2 regions of the Frigoribacterium sp. PvP121 genome follow, and region 2 is predicted to be linked to the other one. Evidence: predicted binding sites of a transcription regulator. Region 2 holds the regulator's gene; the other holds the start of a gene.

Region 1 (10,414 bases), 330 kb from region 2:
CGACCTCACGCTCGGCTACGCCGTGCAGCTCGGCGGCCTCGTCGTGCAGAACTTCGTCTCCGCCGCGGTCGGCATGGCCGTGGCCGTCGCGCTGATCCGCGGCTTCGCCCGCGTGCGCACCGGCACCGTCGGCAACTTCTGGGTCGACCTGACCCGCGGCGTCGTGCGCCTGCTGCTGCCCCTCGCGCTGCTGAGCGCCGTCGCGCTGATGATCGGCGGCGTCGTGCAGGACTTCACGGGGTTCACCGACGTGACCACCCTGACCGGCGGCACGGCGACGATCCCCGGGGGCCCCGTGGCCTCGCAGGAGGCCATCAAGATGCTGGGCACGAACGGCGGCGGGTTCTTCAACGCGAACTCCGCCCACCCGTTCGAGAACCCCACGCCGTGGACGAACGCGCTCCAGGTCGTGCTCATGCTCGTCATCCCGTTCTCGCTGCCGCGCACCTTCGGCACCATGGTCGGCTCGCCCCGTGAGGGCCGCGCGATCGCGCTCGTCATGGCGCTGTTCTTCGTCGTCTCGCTCACGGCGCTCACGATCTTCGAGCTCCGCGGCGCCGGCACGGCACCCGAGCTGGCCGGCGGCGCGATGGAGGGCAAGGAGGCGCGGTTCGGCATCATCGGATCGGCCCTGTTCGGCACGACCTCCACCCTGACCTCGACCGGCGCCGTCGACTCGATGCACGACTCGTACACGGCGCTCGGCGGCCTGATGCCGCTGCTGAACATGATGCTCGGCGAGATCGCCCCCGGCGGCGTCGGCTCGGGCCTCTACGGCATGCTCGTGCTCGCCGTCATCACGGTGTTCATCGCCGGGCTGCTGGTCGGCCGCACGCCGGAGTACCTGGGCAAGAAGCTCGGCCCGCGCGAGATCACGCTGGCCAGCCTGTACATCCTCGTCACGCCGACCCTGGTGCTCACCGGCACGGCGCTGAGCTTCGCGTTCCCCGCCGTCCGGGCCGACGTCGAGGCGACGTCGATCTGGAACCCCGGGGTGCACGGCTTCACGGAGGTGCTCTACGCCTTCACCTCGGCGTCGAACAACAACGGCTCGGCCTTCGCCGGGCTCACCGCGAACACGCCCTGGTTCAACACCGCGCTCGGGGTCGCCATGCTGCTCGGCCGGTTCGTGCCGATCGTGCTGGTGCTCGCGCTCGCCGGGTCGCTCGCCGCCCAGGACAGGATCCCCGCCACCGCGGGCACCCTGCCCACCCACGGGCCGCTCTTCGTCGGCCTCCTCGCCGGTGTCTCCGTCGTCGTGACGGCGCTCACCTACTTCCCCGTCATCGCACTCGGGCCTCTCGCCGAAGGGCTGAACTAGACCATGCCGACACCATCCGACACCTCCACCGGGGCCTCGACCCGCGACTCCCGCACGACCGGCTCCGCCGGGGCCCCCGGCGACCCGACCGGCGAGGCCGGCACCGGCGCCCCCGCCGCGGGCCGCCCCGCGGCCTTCGGCCCGGCGCAGCTCGCCGCGGCCCTGCCCGGCGCCCTGCGCAAGCTCGACCCGCGCCGCATGTGGCACGACCCGGTGATGTTCATCGTCGAGGTGGGCGCCGCCTACACGACGCTGCTCGCCGTCGCCCAGCTCTTCGGCGTGGGCGACGCCACCTCCGGCGGCTCGCCGGTGCCCGGCTCGTTCACGGTCGCCATCGCCGTCTGGCTGTGGCTCACGGTCGTGTTCGCGAACCTCGCCGAGTCGGTCGCCGAGGGGCGCGGCAAGGCGCAGGCCGAGACGCTGCGCGCCACCCGGACGAGCACGACGGCGCGTCGCGTCGCCTCGTACGACGCCCACGGCGACGCCTCGGCCGAGCACGCCGCCGTCGACGACGTCTCGTCGGCCGACCTCGGGCTCGGCGACGTGGTCGTGGTGACGGCCGGCGAGCTCGTGCCGGGCGACGGCGACGTCGTCTGGGGCATCGCCTCGGTCGACGAGTCGGCCATCACGGGCGAGTCGGCCCCGGTGATCCGGGAGTCGGGCGGCGACCGCAGCGCCGTGACCGGAGGCACCCGCGTGCTCTCCGACCGCGTGGTCGTGCGCATCACGAGCAAGCCGGGCGAGACCTTCGTCGACCGCATGATCGCGCTCGTCGAGGGCGCGAAGCGCCAGCGGACGCCGAACGAGATCGCCCTGAACATCCTGCTCGCGAGCCTCTCGATCGTCTTCGTGGTCGTCGTGCTGACCCTGAACCCGATCGCCGGCTACAGCGACGCGTCGGTGAGCGTGCCGGTGCTGATCGCGCTGCTCGTCTGCCTCATCCCGACGACGATCGGCGCGCTGCTCAGCGCGATCGGCATCGCCGGCATGGACCGCCTGGTGCAGCGCAACGTGCTCGCCATGTCGGGCCGCGCCGTCGAGGCGGCGGGCGACGTCACCACCCTGCTGCTCGACAAGACCGGCACCATCACCTACGGCAACCGCCGGGCGGCCGAGTTCACGCCGCTCGACGGCGTCGCCGAGGCCGAGCTGGTGGAGGCGGCCGCCACGTCGTCGCTCAGCGACCCCACGCCCGAGGGCCGGTCGATCGTCGACCTCGCGCTCACCACCGGCTGGCACGAGCAGGGCGTCGACCGCTCGACGATCGTGCCGTTCACGGCGCAGACCCGCATGAGCGGGCTCGACCTGCCCGACGGCACCGAGATCCGCAAGGGCGCCGCCGGCTCGGTCATCGCGTGGGTGGAGGAGGGCGGCCGGCTGGCCAGCACCGAGCACGACGAGCTGACCGGCCGCGTCGAGGCCGTCTCGACGGCGGGCGGCACCCCGCTCGTCGTCGCGGTCAAGGACGCCGGAGGCGCGGCGCGCGTCCTCGGCGTCGTCCACCTGAAGGACGTGGTGAAGGAGGGCCTCCGCGAGCGCTTCGCCGAGCTGCGCGCCATGGGCATCCGCACCGTCATGGTCACGGGCGACAACCCGCTCACCGCGGCGGCGATCGCCCGCGAGGCCGGGGTCGACGACCACCTCGCCGAGGCCACCCCGGAGGACAAGCTCGCGCTGATCCGCCGCGAGCAGCAGGGCGGCGCGCTGGTCGCGATGACGGGCGACGGCACGAACGACGCCCCGGCGCTCGCCCAGGCCGACGTCGGCGTCGCGATGAACACCGGCACGTCGGCCGCGAAGGAGGCCGGCAACATGATCGACCTCGACAGCGACCCGACGAAGCTGATCGACGTCGTGCGCATCGGCAAGCAGCTGCTCATCACCCGGGGCGCGCTGACGACGTTCTCGATCGCCAACGACGTGGCGAAGTACTTCGCGATCATCCCCGCGATGTTCGCCGGCGTCTTCCCGGGGCTGGGGCTGCTCAACGTCATGCAGCTCAGCTCGCCGTCGTCGGCCATCCTCTCGGCGATCGTCTTCAACGCCCTGGTCATCGTCGCGCTCATCCCGCTCGCCCTCCGCGGCGTCCGGTACCGGGCCGCGTCGGCGTCGTCCATCCTCGGCCGCAACCTGCTCGTCTACGGGCTCGGCGGCGTCGTGGCGCCGTTCGTCGGCATCAAGCTGATCGACCTCGTCGTCAGCCTGCTGCCCGGGTTCTGAGCCCGCGCCTCCCGCAGCACCACCTCTCGCAGCACCCACCTCGCAGCACCAGAGACAGACAGAAGGACTCACCATGAACGCACGCAGCACGCTGCGTCAGTACGGCACCGCCCTGCGGGCCGTCGTCGTCGCCACCCTCGTGCTCGGCGTCGCCTACACGCTCGTCGTGACGGCGGTCGGGCAGCTGGCCGTCGGGCACCGGGCGAACGGCTCCGAGGTCGAGGTCGACGGGCAGGTCGTCGGCTCGTCGCTGATCGGCCAGTCGTTCACCGACGACGACGGGGCCGCCCTGCCCGAGTGGTTCCAGTCGCGGCCCTCCGCCGCCGGCGACGGCTACGACGCCTCCGCGTCGAGCGGCAGCAACTGGGGGCCGGAGGCCCCCGACCTGATCGCGGCGATCGAGGAGCGCCGGGCGGCCGTGGCCGAGAGCGACGGGGTCGACCCGGCGAGCGTCCCGGTCGACGCGCTCACCGCCTCCGCGTCCGGCCTCGACCCGCACGTCAGCCCGGAGTACGCGCGCGAGCAGGTCGAGCGGGTCGCCGCCGCCCGCGAGCTGCCCGTGGCCGAGGTGCGCGAGCTCGTCGAGCAGCACGTGCAGGGGCGCGACCTCGGCTACCTCGGCGAGCCGACGGTGAACGTGCTCGAGCTGAACGTGGCCCTGGCCGAGCTCGGGCGCTGACGAGGGGCGGTGCCGGGGGGCACTGACGAGGGGCGGTGCCGGGGGCGCACGAGGGCCCGGGCACGTGATCGTGCCCGGGCCCTCGTGCTGCCGCGGTGCGCCGCCGCGGGGCGGTCACCGCGGGGCCGGGAGCCTAGGAGGCGGGGGTCGCCGCGACGAGGAACTCCACCGTGCCGCTGTCCTCCACGCTGACGAAGCCGAGGTCGGGGGCCTGCACCCCGTAGTCGGAGAAGGTGACCGGGATCGACCCGCTGATCTGCACCCCGTCGCCCGAGAGCGCGGCCTGCAGCGGAACGGTGACCTGCTGCGTGACGCCGTGCATCGTCAGCTCGCCCGTGGCCTCGGTCGTCGCCACCTCGCCGTCGGCGGGCACCGCGGCGTCGATCGGCTGCGTCAGGGTGAAGGTCGCGGTCGGGAACTGGTCGGTCTGGAGGGCCGTGCCGCGGAAGTACTCGTCGCGGTTGCCGCTGTCGGTCGCGATGCTCGCGACGTCGACGTCGATCGTGGCGGCCGAGACCGACGAGCCGTCGACGGTGATGGTGCCGGTGACCTGGTCGGTCGTGCCGACCACGGTGACGTCGGTGCCGTTGAGCACCTCGTCGACGCGGTAGCCGGCGGTGCTGCCGTCGCCGACCTGCCAGTCGCCGGTCAGCTGGCTGGCGTCGAGGGTGCTGCCGCCGGCGGTCGGCGCGACGGTCGGGGCGACCTCGGGGGCGCCGACGACGACGTCGCGGTAGAAGGCGGGGCCGGCGAACGCGGCGGTGGCTCCGAGGCCCACGACGACGGCGGCACTGACTCCGATGATGATGCCGGTCTTCTTCTTCACGGTGTTCTCCTGCTGGTCGAGGGCGGCGACGACGGAGGTGCCGTCACTGGGAACGACGGGCAGCGGCTGTCCGGGGTTCAGCCTCCCAGCGCACTGTCAGGTCCGCCGCGACCGCGGAGCGGGCAGCCCGGGGTGCGAAGATGCCGCGACGGTGAACCATCCGGCCCCCCGTCTCGTCGTACAGGTGAGGAGGTGGCGATGGACGTCGACGGAGCAGCCCGGCTGCGCGCCCTGCACGACGCGCACGGCGACGTGCTCGTGCGCTACGTGCACCGCCTCACCGGCGACCACGGCCTCGCCGAGGACGTCGCGCAGGAGGCCCTGCTGCGCGCCTGGCGCAGCGCAGCCATCCTCGCGGAGGACGACGAGCCCGCCCGCCGCTGGCTCTTCACCGTCGCCCGCAACCTCGTGATCGACGACCGCCGCAGCGCGCGCCGCGCCCACGAGTTCCCCACCGACGACCTGCCCGAGGGCGCTCCCGTGACCGACGCCTCCGACGCCGTCCTCGACCGCCTCCTCGTCGCGGACGCCCTGGGCTCGCTCTCGGGCGAGCACCGCCGCGTCGTGGTGAGCTGCTACTGGCTGGGTCGCACCGTCGCCGAGACCGCAGAGATCGAGGGGGTGCCGGCCGGGACGGTGAAGTCGCGGCTGCACTACGCCGCGAAGGCCCTCCGGCTCGCCCTGCAAGAACGAGGAGTCACCCGATGACCGACCGCGACGGCCGCCCCGACGCCCGCCGAGAGCCCGAGCTCCGCCGCGAGCACGACGCGGTCCACGAGTGGGACGCCGCCTACGTGCTCGGCGGCCTGAGCACCGACGAGCGCGCCCGCTTCGAGCGGCACCTCTGCGGCTGCGAGGCGTGCACCGCCTCCGTCGCCGACCTCGCCGGGCTCCCCGCCGTGCTCCGCCTGCTGCCCGTCGACGACGCCGTGACGGTCGCGGGGGAGGCGCGGGTCGCCTCCCCGGAGCCCGCCCCCGTCGAGACGGGGGTCGGTGCCGCCGAGCCCGACCCCGAGGAGTCGCGGGCCGGCACACCAGCCCCCGTCGCCGACCCGTCGCGCGGCTCCCGCACGCCCGCCCGTCGACCGGGCCGTCCTGCGCCGCGACCCCGCGCCTCCGGCCGGCCCTCCTCCCCGCGGCGGCGCGCCCTGGTCGGCGCGGCCGCGGTGCTCGCCGTGGTGCTGCTCGCCGGCGGCGGCTACGCGCTGGGCTCGTCGTCGGGCCGGGGCGCTGAGCCCACGGCCTCGGTCACCACCCCGACGCCCGCCGTCCCCGTCGCGATGACGTCGCTGGTGGGGGGCGCGGTGACCGCCGACCTCTCCGTCACCGCGACTCCCTGGGGCACGCGCTTCGACTGGGAGTGCGCCTACGCCGCCGACCTCGAGGGCACCGGCGTCTACGACCTCGTCGTCGAGGAGGTCGACGGCACCCGCACGGTCGTCGCCACCTGGGACAGCGCGCCGGGCGGCGCCGCGGGGCTCGCGGCCTCGTCGAAGCTGCCGCTCGACCGCCTGCGCAGCGTCGAGATCACAGCGGCCGACTCGACCACCGTCCTCACCCGCACCACCCTCTGAGCCGCAGCGCCCTCTGCCCCGTCCTCCCGGGACGACGAGGGCCCCGCCCGGCCGGTGCCGGGCGGGGCCCTCGTGTCGCCGCTCAGTCGGCGTCGACGTCGTCCGCTGACGGGTCGTAGTACGCGCGGTGCTCGCCGAGCGGCTCGGCGAGCGCCCGCGACAGGAACGTGCGGCGTTCGAGCATGGTGCACCTCCTCCGAGGTCGACGGGCGGGCAGGGGCGGCCGGTGCGGGTCGACGGCTACGCCGTCGCCGCCTCCGGCGAGGCCGACAGCTGCTGCGCCCCACCGTCGCCCGACCGGGCGCTGCCGACCTCGATCCGCCGCGGCTTCGCCCGCTGGCTGACCGGGATCACCACCGACAGCACGCCGTTGTCGTAGTTCGCCGTGATGCCCTCGGTGTCGACGCCGTCGCCCAGGCTGAACTGGCGCCGGTACGAGCCGTGCGGGCGCTCCTGCGCGAGCCAGGTCGCCCCGGCGTGGTCGCCGGCCGTGCGCCGGGCCGTGATCGTCAGCAGCTGGCCGTCGACGTCGACGTCGACGGACCCCGGATCGATGCCGGGCAGGTCGGCGGCGAGCACGTACTGGTCGCCCTCGCGGTACAGGTCGACGGGCATGGCCTTCGGGCCCTGGCGCTGTGACAGCAGGGTGCCGGCGAGACGGTCGAGCTCGGTGAAGGGGTCGAAGGACAGGGCCATGGGTGCTTCCTCTCTTAGTCGTGGCCGAGACCTTGAGTCACCTCGACTCAAGGTCGATGACACGATGATAGGAACGCGGGGGCGTCCCTGCCTCAACGGATCCTCCGAGCCCGCTCAGACCTCGCTGAGAAGCCCCTCCTCACGACGACGAACCACGTCCTGGCCCGCGAACCAGGCCGCGGCGTGGTTCCGCTGCGACTTCGTGGTGCATCCGGGGACGCGGCGAGACCCCGTGACCACGAGGAGGCGCCGAGCGCCACGCCCGGTCGGCTCCGACCCCGGCTCGGTACCGTCGGGGGCATGACCCTCGACCCCACCACAGGACAGTCGCTCCGCGAGTACATCGAGCAGCTCCGGCACGAGGGCTACCGCGTGTCGGGCGGCCACACGGTCGAGCCCGAGCTGATCGACCCGGCGGGCAACCCGGTCTACACGTGGCGCGAGGACTACCCGTACGACGAGCGCCTCGACCGGAGCGAGTACGAGCTGGAGAAGTACCGGCTCCAGGTCGAGCTGCTCAAGTGCCAGAACTGGTTCGTCGAGACGGGCCGCAAGGCCGTCGTGCTCTTCGAGGGGCGCGACGCCGCCGGCAAGGGCGGCACGATCAAGCGCTTCACCGAGCACCTCAACCCCCGCACGGCGCGGGTCGTCGCGCTCAGCACGCCGAGCGACCGGGAGAAGGGCCAGTGGTACTTCCAGCGCTACGTGGCCGCCCTCCCGACCTCCGGCGAGCTCGTCCTCTTCGACCGCAGCTGGTACAACCGGGCGGGCGTCGAGCGGGTGATGGGCTTCTGCACCGACGACGAGTACGAGACGTTCATGCAGCAGGCCCCCGTCTTCGAGAAGATGCTCGTCGACGCGGGCGTGCACGTCACGAAGTTCTGGTTCTCGGTGTCGCAGAAGGAGCAGCGCACGCGCTTCGCGATGCGGCAGCTCGACCCCGTGCGTCGGTGGAAGCTCTCGCCGATGGACCTCGAGTCGCTGGGCCGCTGGGACGACTACACCGCCGCGAAGGACGAGATGTTCCGCCGCACCGACAAGAAGCACGCGCCGTGGACGATCGTGCGGTCGAACGACAAGAAGCGGGCACGGCTGAACGCGATGCGGTTCTTCCTCGGCCAGTTCGACTACGACGGGCGCGACGACGCCGTCGTCGGGCAGCCCGACCCGCTCATCGTGATGCGGGGCAAGCGGTCCGGCGACGGCGACTGACGGGCGGGCGGAGGAGCCGGGGGAGGCGCCCCCGCCCGCAGGGGGATCGGTCCGGCCTAGCGGCGCCAGCCGAGCAGCCCGGCGAGCGGGCGCTGCTGCTCGCCCTGCTGGGCGCCCATCACGAGCACGACCCCGGTCAGCACCGGGATGACGAACTGCAGCGCCTTCTGCTTCTTCTGCGCCGCGGCGAGGGTCTTGGAGGCGGTGGCGTCGGGCTCGGTGACGCCCTCCGCGCCCTGCTCCGCGTTCTTCGCCATGATGCCGCCCTCGATGCCCGACCACACGGTCGCGCCGACGGCGGCGAGGGTGACGACCGACTTCACGACCGTGTTGCGGCGCGACGACGGCTGGCCGCCGAGGCGGCTCTTGTTGCCGACGATCAGGCCGACCCCGCCGATGCCGTGGGCGATGATCGCGGCCCACTGCACGGGCGCCCACTTGGCCCAGCCGATCGACGAGAGGCGGAGGCGCTCGACGGGGTCCTTCGCCTCCGCCGTGCCGCCGTTGAGGCCGACGGCGCCCATGAGCGTGCCGCCGAACCAGGCGGCGGCGCCGAGGTCGTGCAGGCTGCGGACGAAGGTGTTGCGCTGAGACATGAGTTCTCCCCGAGGTCGATGGTGTGCGGTCCGGGGCACGGTAGGCCGCCTCCGCGGAGCCCGGAGGGCCTTGACGAACGGGCTCGGATGCGCTCCGCGCGGGCGACGGCTCAGCGGTCGACGGGCCGGTCGGCCTCCTCGGCGGCCCGACGCTCGCGGAACGCGACCATGTTCATCCGGTTGCCGCAGCGCACGCTGCAGAACCGCTTCGAGCCGTTGCGCGAGAGGTCGACCAGCAGCCCGTCGCAGTCGTCGGCCGCGCAGGGGCGCAGCCGCGCCGTCTCGTCCGACCGGACCACGTCGACGAGGGCGAGCACCGCCTCCACCAGGATCCTGTCAGCGAGCGGCGCGCTCTGCGGGGTGGCGTGCAGGTGCCAGTCGAGGTCGTCGTGGCGCACGAGCCGGGGCACCGCGTGCAGGCGCTCGAGCAGCTCGTTGACCGGGCCGACCATCTCGTCGCGGGGCAGCAGCCAGAGCTCGCGGAGGCGCGTGCGGGCCCGCCGCACCGCCTCGAGCTCGGCCTCGTCGCGGTCGCGCCGCCCCGAGAAGCCGAAGGTCGTCATGAGCGCGTCCAGCTGGGCGGGCGTCGCGAGCTCGTCGTCGCCCGAGCGCGACGCCCCGGCCGTCGTGTTGACCAGGGCCGCGTTGAAGTCGAGGACGTCTTCCGTGTCAGGGGCGAAAAGCAATTTGACTCCTTGTCGTCTCCCGCTCTAGCGTCAGGATCAACAGGCCGTACGGCCCTGACTGGAGGGTACCCCGTGTCTCGTCGCCATCTCTCGACCGGCCTGCTCGTCGCGGTCGTGGCCGCCGCCTCATTCGGGGTCTCCGGGCCCTTCGTGAAGCCGCTGCTCGAGGGCGGCTGGAGCCCCGTCGCCGCGGTCGCCCTGCGTGCCCTGGTCGGCGGCGTCGTGCTGGCGCCGTTCGCGCTCGTCGCGCTGCGGGGCCGCCTCGCCCCGGTCTGGCGCGCACGACGACGGGTGCTCGGCATGGCCGTGGTCGGGGTCGCCGGCACGCAGGTCTTCTACTTCGCCGCCATCCAGCACATCCCCGTCGGCACGGCGATCCTGCTCGAGTACACGGCGCCCCTGCTGCTCGTCGCCGTCGCGTGGGTCGCCACCCGGCGACGGCCCGCCGCCGTCGTGCTCGTCGGGTCGGCCGTCGCGGCGGCCGGCCTGCTGCTCGTCGTCTCGCCCGCCGGCGGGGGAGCGCTCGACCCCGTCGGCATCGCCCTCGGCGTCGCGGCGATGGTCTGCTGCGCCGGGTACTTCGTCATCGCGGCCCTGCCCTCCG
Region 2 (10,414 bases):
GTCGATGACACTGCCCACATGTCACATCTCTCATTGACTCGGGTCGGCATCTGCGCCAGGGTCGTCTCGTCCCCCACAGCCCCACCTCGAGGAACGACGTCGATGACCAGACTCCCCCGCCCCCTCCGCTCCGCCGCCCTCGGCGGAGCCCTCGCCCTCGGCCTCGTCGCGGCCCCCCTGACGTCCGCCGCGGCGTCGTCGACGCCCGAGCCGTCGGCGACGCCGAGCGCGACCACGACGCCGTCGGCCGCCGCACCGACGACGTCCCCCGCCTCCCCCTCCGGGGCCGCGGCGGCCGACCAGGCTCCGACGGCCGCCCCCGACGCGGCGATCGCCGTGGGCGGTCTGTCGCCGGTGCTGCTCGACCCCGTGCAGCTCGACGCGGGCACGACCGCAGCCGTCCCGATCGCCCTCCGCGTCGACGCGGCGCGACCCTCCCTCATGGGGACGGTGACCCTCGAGGCCCCGGCCGGCTCGACCTTCGTGGCCGCCGACACGGCAGTGGGGTGGTGGCGGCCGGGCGGCGACGAGACGTGGCGGCGCGACGCGAGCCTCGACCTGCGGGGCGGGAGCGTCGGCGACGGCGCGACCCGCGCCTCCTTCACGCTCGACTCGAGCGGCTTCGCGGCGGGCCACGCCGACGGCGACGAGCTGCGCTTCGACCTGGCGGTGGCGACGCCGCTCGACGCCGAGCCCGACGACTCGGAGCTGACCTGGACGGCGGTCGGGGCGGGAGGTGCCGGAGGCGCGTTCGAGGTGCAGGGAGCGACCTACACCGTGACGGAGCCCGCACCCTCGGCCGCTCCCGTGCTGACCGTTCCGGCCCGCGTCGCCGACGGCTACACCGCCGACGCGCCGTACACGTTCCGGGGCACCGGCCGGCCGAACGCGCCGCTCACGGTGCTCAACACCAAGGGACTGCCGCTCGGGAGCACGACGGTGCTCGCCGACGGCACCTGGTCGTGGACCCGGCCGAACATGGGCACGTACGAGTGGAGCCTCGTCTTCGTGCAGGACGCGGGCACGCCCCGCGAGCGCGAGACGCGGCTGCTCGGCTTCGTGCCGGCGCAGGGCCCGCAGATCGCGGTGACGATGCCCGACGCGGCGCAGCTGGCCCGGGGCTACGTGCCCGACGCACCCTACACGTTCCGCGGCACCGGTCGCCCCGGGGCACTCATCGGTGTGACGAACCTCAGCGGCTTCCGCCTGGGCGAGGCGCGGGTCGGCCCCGAGGGCATCTGGTCGTGGACGCGCGCCGACATGGGCTCGTACCTCTGGTCGATGGCGTTCGTGCAGGACGAGGGCACCTACCGCCCGTCGTCGACGATGGTGCGCGGCTTCGCCCCCGCCGCCGACGCTCCGCGACTGACGACGCCGTCGGCGTCGCAGATCGCCGCGGGCTACCCCGTCTACACGGCGTACACGTTCGCCGGCACGGGCAGGCCCGGCGCCCTGATCGACGTGCTCAACACGAAGGGCCTGCAGCTCGGCCGGGCGGTCGTCGCCCCCGACGGCACCTGGTCGTGGCGGATCGGCACCCTGCAGTCGTTCACCTGGTCGATCGACTTCGTGCAGGAGCGCGGCACGGAGGACGAGCTCGTGGCGCCGTTGCGGGGGTTCGCGCCGCGCGACTGAGGCCCTCCGGCGACGCCGGGCCTTCACCCTCGGCCCTCACCTGGTCGCCCCTCCCGCTTCGCCCGCCACTTTGGACATGTCGAGTGAGGTGCGTAACATATCAGGATCGCGGCCAGCTCCGTCGGTGCCGCCCGACCAGGAAGAACTCACTACATGAAGAAGAAACTGATAGCCGCCGGGGCGGCCGGGCTCACCGTGGCCACGGTCGTCACCGGCCTGAGCTTCGGCTCGACGGCGTTCTCCGCGTCACCGTCGCTGCGCGCCGACCCTCAGGCCGTCTCGTCCAGCTCCGCGACCTCGGGCCCATCTGAGGCTAAGGAGGGAGGAGACATCGACATCTCCACGAAGGGCGTGGGCCAGGACCAGCCGCGCAGTTCGATCCAAGACAACACCATGAAGGTCATCTTCCAGGACGGACCGTCGACCTTCCACGCTTACGACGCGAACGGCTCCATCTACACGACGGTCACGACGCACAGGACATTGGCTGCTGCCGAGGCTGCTGCAGACCCTGTGACTGCGACCAAGAACGCCAACGGCAGCTACCGACTGGGCAACGATCGTGGCTGCATGGTGTGGAACGAGTGGACCAGCAGAGTTTCGGTGTACATATACATCTCGACCATCGGCACATGCATCGACTTCACGATGAATTCCGACGGGACCGTACGTGGTCAGAACTACATCAACAACGCCCTGATCGGCTCCATCGGCGGCGGGCAGGACTACGGACGAACCTACCGAGGCCTCGGCCTAGGATCTCCGGGATGGCGGGCCGTCGGTGACTGGTCAGCGATGAGGCCGGTCACTGCCATCTCGGCGTCGGTCGAGTCCATCGATCACCTTGCCAGAACTGCGGTCGTCTCTGGCACCGCGACCCCAGGCGCGCGAGTCGAGATCGGAAGCGCATGGGTGACCGCGGACCGCACGACGGGCAGGTTCTCGATCCCCGTCACCGGCCTGGCGAACGGCGCCAACTCGTTGACCATCGTGCAGAAGATCAGCGGCGCACAGGTCGGCAACTCGTTCCCGATCACGGTGACCATCGTCGAGGGCGGCACGATCGTGCCGGTGCCTCAGCCCGGCGTCGAGCTGGTGCGCGGTGAGACCACGGCTGTGCCATTCGTCGTGCAGCTGAACGAGGCACGCAGAGCAGTCACGGGCTCCACCACGGTGACCGCTCCCGCGGGCACCACCTTCGCGCCCGGCCAGACGACCGTCCCCGGCTCATGGCGCGCCGGCACGACCGGCAGCTGGACCGCCGCGCCGAACCTCGCGCTCACGGGCGGCACGCTGAACGCCGACCGCACTCAGATGACCTTCACGCTGGGGTCGACAGGTGGCGGGCACGCCGCCGGTCAGCAGTGGCGGTACGAGTTCCAGGTCGAGACCCCCATGGTCGCAGCCGCCGGCTCGTCGTCGATGGGCTACGTCTTCGCCGGCTCCACACCCGGCAACCCGTTCCGTGCCGAGGGCAGCACCCCCACCACCATCGAGGTCAACGAGCAACCGACCGTCGCGAGCGTCGTGTCGGTCGACCCGATCGCCAAGACCGCCGTCGTCTCGGGCACCGCCACCCCTGGTGCGACCATCACCATCGGCGACCAGAACGCCGTCGTCCAGGAGGACGGCAGCTGGAGCATGACCGTCGAGGGTCTGCAGGTCGGCTCGAACGAGCTCGTCGTGCAGCAGGTCGTCGCGGGTGAGCCCTTCGGCGCCCCCGTCACGCTCGACGCGGTCGTCGCCGCCCTCACCACCAGCCTCGGCGCGAACGACGTCACCGTGACGTCGGAGGCCGACGGCTGGTTCACCGAGGGCACTGAAGGCACCGTCACGATCACCACGCAGACGGGCACCAGCCCCACCGGCGCCACCGTCCGCCCGGGCGAGTCGCTCTCCTGGACCACCACGCTGCCCGAGGGCATCGAGACGGGAGAACTGCCCGAGCCCCAGACCGTGGACGGGTGGACCACCGCATATGAGGCGAGCCTCGACTCCGCCGGACGTCTGACGGTCGAGGTGAAGGTCACCAACGCCACCACCGAGAACAGCGAGTACACCGCCGCCGACGCCATCACCTTCCCGATCGTCTCGACCGGCAAGCCCTCCGTGGACGGCACCATCACCACGGTGTTCACGCCGCCGACGGGTTACACCTCGACGGCCCCCGAGGCGACCACCGTCGCCAAGGCGCCCTTGCCCCTGACCGCCACGATCGCCCAGCGCAACGACATCGCCCAGACCGTGGTCGTCACCGGCAACGGAACCCCAGGCCAGCAGGTCAGCATCGGTGACGCCTCCGAGACCATCCGCCCGGACGGCACGTACGTGATCACGGCACCGTTCACGGACCGCGGAGAGGTCGAGGTCACCGTCAGCCAGAAGATCGGCGGAGCCGTTCACGACGAGATCGATCTCGCGTTCACGTCGACAGAACGCGGCACCCTCGTCAGCGTCCAGCAGCAACGCACGAACCTGCCCCGCAACGAGAAGTCCATCATGCCGATCGTCGTGCAGAACAACGAAGCACGCGAGAACGTGACCGGTACCGTGACCTTCACCGCCCCGAAGGACACCATCTTCGAGGATGGCCTCACCGTCCTCGGTGAGCGCCGTAACGGCACCGCCGGTGGCTGGGAGAGCGACTCGTCGCTCGACCTCAGGAACGGTGTCATCACGGAGAACGGCACGAAGATCACCTTCGACCTGTCAGTGGGCGCGCTGCCTCAGCGCGAGCAGGTGCGCTACCTCGTCGAGGTGTTCACCTCGCGCACCGCCTCGGCCGGCAACCGCCAGCTCGACTACACCTACGAGGGCACCAGCTCCGTCGGCGACTTCCGCGCCACCGGCAGCACCATCGGCCGCGTCGCCTCCATCGACCCCTCCGCCATCCGCGAGTAGTCGACCGGCGACACCAGCACCACAGCACCAGGCGACCGCCCCGGTCACCGCCCCGCAGCAGTCGGCGCGGCGGCCGGGGCGGTTCGTCGCTCGCTGCCAGACGGGCGGGGCAGGATGACCCCATGATCGACGTCGACCTCGCCCGCCGCCTCCGAGATGCCGGGCTGCGCTGGCGCCCCTCCCCCGGCGACCGCTTCGTCGTCGAGCGCCTCCTCGACATCGACGAGGGCGTCGGCGACGTCTTCACCCTCAGCGACATGACCATCGAGGCCCACGAGCACCCCACGGGCACCGTGCTCGGCTTCAACGGCACGACCGAGTGGGCCCTCGACTCCGTCGCGGCCGACGACGCCCTGTGGCTGCCGCGCGAAGACCAGCTGCGCGAGCTGCTCGGCAGCACCTTCGTCTCGCTCACGCGCGTGCTCGTCGACGGCGAGCCCCTCGCCTACCGCGTCACCGTCACCCTCGACGGCGCGGCGGCCACCGGGCCCGACTCCGTGCACGTCGCCGCCGACCCCGAGACGGCCTACGCCCACGCGCTCCTCGCCTACGTCGACGCGTCGCTCCGTCTCGACGACTCCGACGGCGACGGCGGGCACGCGACGGGCTGATCCCCGCGCGGGTCACCTCGGCGCCATCGAGGTGACTCTTCCTGGGCCCTCCGCCCCGTGCAGGGCCCAGGAAGAGTCACTTCGATCACTGCCGCCTCGCGTCAGTTGCCACTTTGGGGGCTCACGGGCGTTCAGAGGCCCCCAAAACGGCAACTGACGAGAGAAGCAGGACGAGAAGGGGCGAGATCAGCGGCGGGTGGACACCGTCACGGTGAACTTCGGCCCGCGCGAGACCTGACGCGTCGGCCCGACGGTGCGCTCGAGCGCGCTGCGGTAGCCGAGGTGGGAGTTCCAGACGCACCAGAGCTCCCCGCCCGGCTCGAGGAGGCGCGCGGCCGCCGCGAAGAGCTTGTGCGCGAGGCCGGCGTGCACGGTGGCGCCGACGTGGAACGGGGGGTTGAGCAGCACCAGGCCGGCGGAGCCTGCGGGCAGGGAGGCTCCTGCGTCGTCACGCCGCGACTCCACCCGGTCACCGACGCCGGTCGCCTCGGCCGTCGCGCGCGCCGACGCCACGGCGGCCGCCGACTGGTCGGTCGCGACGACATGCGCCTCGGGGTGCGCGAGCGCGTAGGCGGCGGCAAGCACCCCCGTTCCGCACCCGAGATCGACCACGTGCGACGCCTCGGGCGCCCCGACCGCCAGCGCCTCCAGCAGCGCTCGGGTGCCGACGTCGATCGATGAGCCGGCGAAGGCCGCGCCGTGCGCGACGACCACGAGGTCGCCGTGCCGCTCGGAGCGAGGCCACATCGAGGCGGTACCAGCCGAGGAGGCGGTGGCTCCGGCGTCGGAGCGCGGACCGGAGGCGGTCAGGAGGCGCGACTTCTGCCGGGCGAGACCGGCGGAGACGGTGCCGAAGTGGCGGCGCAGCACGTCGTTCATCGCCGGGGTCATGTGCTTGACGCGGCCACCGGCGACGAGCTGCACCTCGGGGTGCGCGTGGGCCGCGACCAGCTCGGCGATCTCGTCGAGGGCGTCGAGGCCGCGCGGCAGCTGCAGGAGCACCACCCGGGCGCCCTCGACGAGCGAGGGGTCGAGCGGCAGCGAGCGCCACGAGGCACGGCTGCCGAGGCGCTCCGCGTTCGCCGCGAGGGCGAGCTCGCCCGAGAGGGCGTCCTGGTGCACGCGGAGCTCGTGCGGGCCGACCAGCTCGGCGGCGCCGAGGGTGAGGGCTCCGTAGCGGTCACCGATGGTCGTGACGTGCTCCGGGTGGGCGACCAGCGCCTCCCGGGCGGTGTCGAGCAGGAGGCGGTCGGTCGCGTCGTGCGCGACCAGCTCGGGGGCCTCGACGTCGGGCCACCGACGGAGCTGCTCGAAGTCGATCACCGGACGAGGCTACCGGCCCGCCCCGGCCCGTCGTCCCCGACCGTGGCGCCGAGTGGTCACGAAGTGCTGCTCGCTGCGCGCGGGCAGCAGTTCGTGACCACTCGACGTCGGGGTGGCGGAGACGGCGCACGGCACCGAGGGTGCGGCGGGTCGACGCCCTCGCGGGCGGGCCGGCGCCGACCCGCCGGGAGTGACGGGAACCCGCCGCACCCCGCCTCAGACACCGAGTGGTCAGGACGTGCTGCTCCCCGACGCGAGGGCAGCAGTTCGTGACCACTCGAGGAGCCCCACGGGGCGGCAGCTACTGCAGGGGCCGCCAGACGACGACCGAGGTCTGCCGCGTGGGCCGGGTGCCGTGGCGGAGCGGCACGACGCCGCTCTCGCCCGCCGCGAAGACGCGCGCGCCGGGCCGGGTGACCAGCTCGTCGGCCAGCGCCCGCTCCAGCTCGCGCACGCGCGACTGCAGCGCCGTCACCTGGTTCTCGAGCTCGAGGATGCGCTTGACGCCCTCGAGCGAGACGCCCTCGCCGCCGAGCCGCGCGATCTCGCGCAGCTGCACGACGTCGCGCATCGAGTACCGCCGCGACTTGCCCGCGGTGCGCTGCGGCACCACGAGGCCGAGCCGGTCGTACTGGCGCAGCGTCTGGGCGTGCATGCCCGCGAGCTCGGCCGCCATCGCGATCGCGAAGACGGGCGAGTGCTCGTCGAGGGGCCGCTGCCCCGCGTCCTGTCTCGCCATCGTCGTCCCCTCCTGCTCGTGGTGCTGGTGCCGGGTGCTGCCGGCCCTGGTGCTGGCGCCGGGCCTGGTGCTGCTGCTGCTGCCGCTGCCGGCCCTGGTGCTGCCGAGGCTAGCCCCGGGCCCGGGCGATCAGGTCGTCGCGCGGGTTCTCGGCCGGCAGGGCCGCAGCCAGCGCCTCGACGGCCTCGCGCGCCGCGTCGCTGAGGTGGCTCGGCACGGCCACCTGCACCGTCGCCAGCAGGTCGCCGGTGCCGGTCTTCGTCGTGACGCCGCGCCCCTTGACGCGCAGCACGCGGCCGGACGGCGTGCCCGGCGCGACGCGCAGCCGCACCGGCTCGCCGCCGAGCGTCGGCACCTCGATCGTCGCGCCGAGCGCCGCCTCGGTGAACGTCACGGGCACGTCGAGGCGCAGGTTCGCGCCGTCGAGCTCGAACACCGGGTGCGGGCGCACCGCGATGGTGAGCACCATGTCGCCGGGCTCGCCGCCGTCGGGGCTGGACTCCCCGCGGCCGCGGAGCCGGATCTTCTGGCCGTCGTGCACGCCGGCGGGGATGCGCACCTTCATCGGTTTGCCGTTCGACGCCTGCAGCGAGATGGTCTCGCCGACGACGGCGGTCTGGAAGTCGAGCGTCGTCGTGGCCGTCATGTCGCGGCCCTTCTGCGGGCCGCCGAAGCCGCGGTAGCCGCCGCTCGTCTGGCCGAAGCCGCCGCCGCTGCCGCCGAACATGCCGCCGAAGATGTCCTCGAAGCCGCCGCCACCGCCGCCGCCCTGACGGAACTGCGGGCGCTGGCCACCGCCTCCGAACATGCCGCCGAAGACGTCCTCGAAGCCGCCGCCACCGCCTCCCGGGCCGCCGCTGCCCGCGGTGAAGCGGGCGCCGGAGCCCATGGCCCTGACCTGGTCGTACTCCTTGCGCTGCTCCGGGTCGGAGAGCACCGAGTTCGCCTCGCTGATCTCCTTGAACTTCGCCTCGGCCGCGGCGTCGCCCGGGTTGCTGTCGGGGTGGTACTTCCGCGCCAGCTTCCGGTAGACCTTCTTGAGCTCGGCCGGGGTGACGTCCTTGGAGACGCCGAGGATCGCGTAGAAGTCCTTGTCGAACCAGTCCTGACTCGCCATCGGGCACCTCCTCTCTTGCGTGTGTCCGGCAGCGCACGGCCACCGGAGGAAAGAACGGGGGAGGCGGTGGGCGCCTCGTCGAGGAGCCCACCGCCCGTCGCGACTCGCGTCGCGGTCACGGCTCGCGCCGTGGAGGTGCAGGGCTACTGCGGGGTGTGGACGGCGACCTTGGCGGCCCGGATGACCCGGTCGCCGATCTTGTAGCCCGGCTCGATGACGTCGGCGACGGTGTTGACCGTCACGTCGGGGTTCGGCAGCTGCACGAGCGCGTCGTGCATCGTGGGGTCGAAGACCTCGCCCGCCGCGCCGACCTGCGTGAGGCCGAACTTGTCGAGCCCGCCGCGGATCTTCTGTGCGATGACCGTCATCGGGCCCTCGGCGAGGTCGCCGTGCTTCTCGGCACGGACGAGGTCGTCGAGCGCCGGCAGCAGCGAGCGGATGACCTCGGCGACGACCGCCTCGCGGTTCGCCTCCCGGTCGCGCTCGACGCGCTTGCGGAAGTTGACCAGCTCGGCCTGGGCCCGCAGCATGTCCTGTCGCATGTCGGCGACGAGGTCGGTGCTGGCCTGGTCGAGGATGGCCTCGTCGTCGGCGCTGAGGGGCTCGGCCCCGGCGGCGCCCTCGGCGGCCATCTGCTCGGCCGCGGCGGCCGCGCCCTCCGGCGCCTCGGCGCCCGCGGGCACCTCGACGTCGGGGGCCTCGGCCTCGACCAGGTCGTCGGCGCCGTCGACCGCGGCGGTGCCGCCGTCCTCCGACGGCACCCCCGCGCTGGCCTCGGGGCGGACGGGCTCCTCGTCGGGAGCGCGGTTCTGCTCGTCAGTCATCGGTCGACCTACTTCTTGTCGTTCTCGTCGTCGTCCACGACCTCGGCGTCGACGATGTCCTCGTCGTCACCGGTGGCCTGGCCGTCGGCGGGTGCGCCCTCGGCACCGGCGGCACCGGCGGCGGCCTCGTCGGCCTGGCCCTGCGAGTAGATCGCCTGGCCGAGCTTCGACTGGCTCTCGTTGAGCTTGTCGAACGCGGGCTTGATGGCCGTGTCGTCGTCGCCGGCGAGGGCGGTCTTCAGCGCGTCGACGTCGGCCTGGACCTCGGACTTGACGTCGGCGGGCAGCTTCTCGTCGTTCTCCTTGATCAGCTTCTCGATCGAGTAGACGAGCTGCTCGGCGTTGTTGCGGACCTCGTTGGCCTCGCGACGCGCCTTGTCTTCCGCAGCGTGCTCCTCCGCCTCGCGGACCATGCGCTCGATGTCGTCCTTCGACAGCGACGAGCCGCCGGAGATGACCATCGACTGCTCCTTGCCCGTGCCCTTGTCCTTCGCGGAGACGTGGACGATGCCGTTGGCGTCGATGTCGAAGGTGACCTCGATCTGCGGGACGCCGCGGGGGGCCGGCGCGATGCCGGTCAGCTCGAAGGTGCCGAGGTTCTTGTTGTCGCGGGTGAACTCGCGCTCGCCCTGGAAGACCTGGATCGCGACGGAGGGCTGGTTGTCGTCGGCCGTGGTGAAGGTCTCGCTGCGCTTGGTCGGGATGGCCGTGTTGCGCTCGATGAGCTTGGTCATCGCGCCGCCCTTGGTCTCGATGCCGAGGCTCAGCGGGGTGACGTCGATCAGCAGGACGTCCTTGCGCTCGCCCTTCAGCACGCCGGCCTGGAGGGCCGCGCCGACGGCGACGACCTCGTCCGGGTTGACGCCCTTGTTGGGCTCCTGGCCGCCGGTCAGCTGCTTGACGACCTCGCTGACGGCGGGCATGCGGGTGGAGCCGCCGACGAGCACGACGTGCGCGATGTCGGAGACCTTCACGCCCGCCTCTTTGATGACGTCGTTGAAGGGCTTCTTGGTGCGCTCGAGGAGGTCGCTCGTCCACTGCTCGAACTGCGAGCGGGAGATGGTCTCGTCGAGGTTGAGGGGGCCGTCGGCGGTGAGCGTCAGGTAGGGCAGCTGGATGCTGGTCGAGGTGCTCGACGAGAGCTCCTTCTTGGCCTGCTCCGCCGCCTCCTTCAGGCGCTGCTTCGCGATCTTGTCGGTCGAGAGGTCGACGCCGTTCTGGCTCTTGAACTTCTCGATCAGGTGCTCGACGATCCGGTTGTCCC

What was found. Region 2 encodes HspR, which represses chaperone genes until heat shock. Its sites were predicted from a motif close to AAGTTGAGTCNNNNNGACTCAACTT; they were not measured.
Region 1: the regulator HspR is predicted to act here: its motif matches at 7,346-7,370, upstream of JOE43_RS05875 (Hsp20/alpha crystallin family protein).

Annotation. Positions count from the first base shown of each region.
Region 1 covers NZ_JAFIBR010000001.1:1,253,096-1,263,509, forward strand. Annotated here, with positions in the region: gene kdpA (potassium-transporting ATPase subunit KdpA) at 1-1,321, shown strand, start outside; gene kdpB (potassium-transporting ATPase subunit KdpB) at 1,325-3,541, shown strand; gene kdpC (potassium-transporting ATPase subunit KdpC) at 3,615-4,220, shown strand; gene JOE43_RS05860 (YceI family protein) at 4,354-5,046, opposite strand; gene JOE43_RS05865 (sigma-70 family RNA polymerase sigma factor) at 5,245-5,754, shown strand; gene JOE43_RS05870 (anti-sigma factor) at 5,751-6,620, shown strand; gene JOE43_RS05875 (Hsp20/alpha crystallin family protein) at 6,861-7,316, opposite strand; gene ppk2 (polyphosphate kinase 2) at 7,617-8,528, shown strand; gene JOE43_RS05885 (hypothetical protein) at 8,585-9,124, opposite strand; gene JOE43_RS05890 (CGNR zinc finger domain-containing protein) at 9,235-9,810, opposite strand; gene JOE43_RS05895 (DMT family transporter) at 9,883-10,414, shown strand, end outside.
Region 2 covers NZ_JAFIBR010000001.1:925,758-936,171, reverse strand. Annotated here, with positions in the region: gene JOE43_RS04435 (hypothetical protein) at 103-1,635, shown strand; gene JOE43_RS04430 (hypothetical protein) at 1,789-4,536, shown strand; gene JOE43_RS04425 (pilus assembly protein CpaE) at 4,659-5,147, shown strand; gene JOE43_RS04420 (methyltransferase) at 5,334-6,470, opposite strand; gene JOE43_RS04415 (heat shock protein transcriptional repressor HspR) at 6,772-7,209, opposite strand; gene JOE43_RS04410 (DnaJ C-terminal domain-containing protein) at 7,319-8,326, opposite strand; gene JOE43_RS04405 (nucleotide exchange factor GrpE) at 8,470-9,150, opposite strand; gene dnaK (molecular chaperone DnaK) at 9,159-10,414, opposite strand, start outside.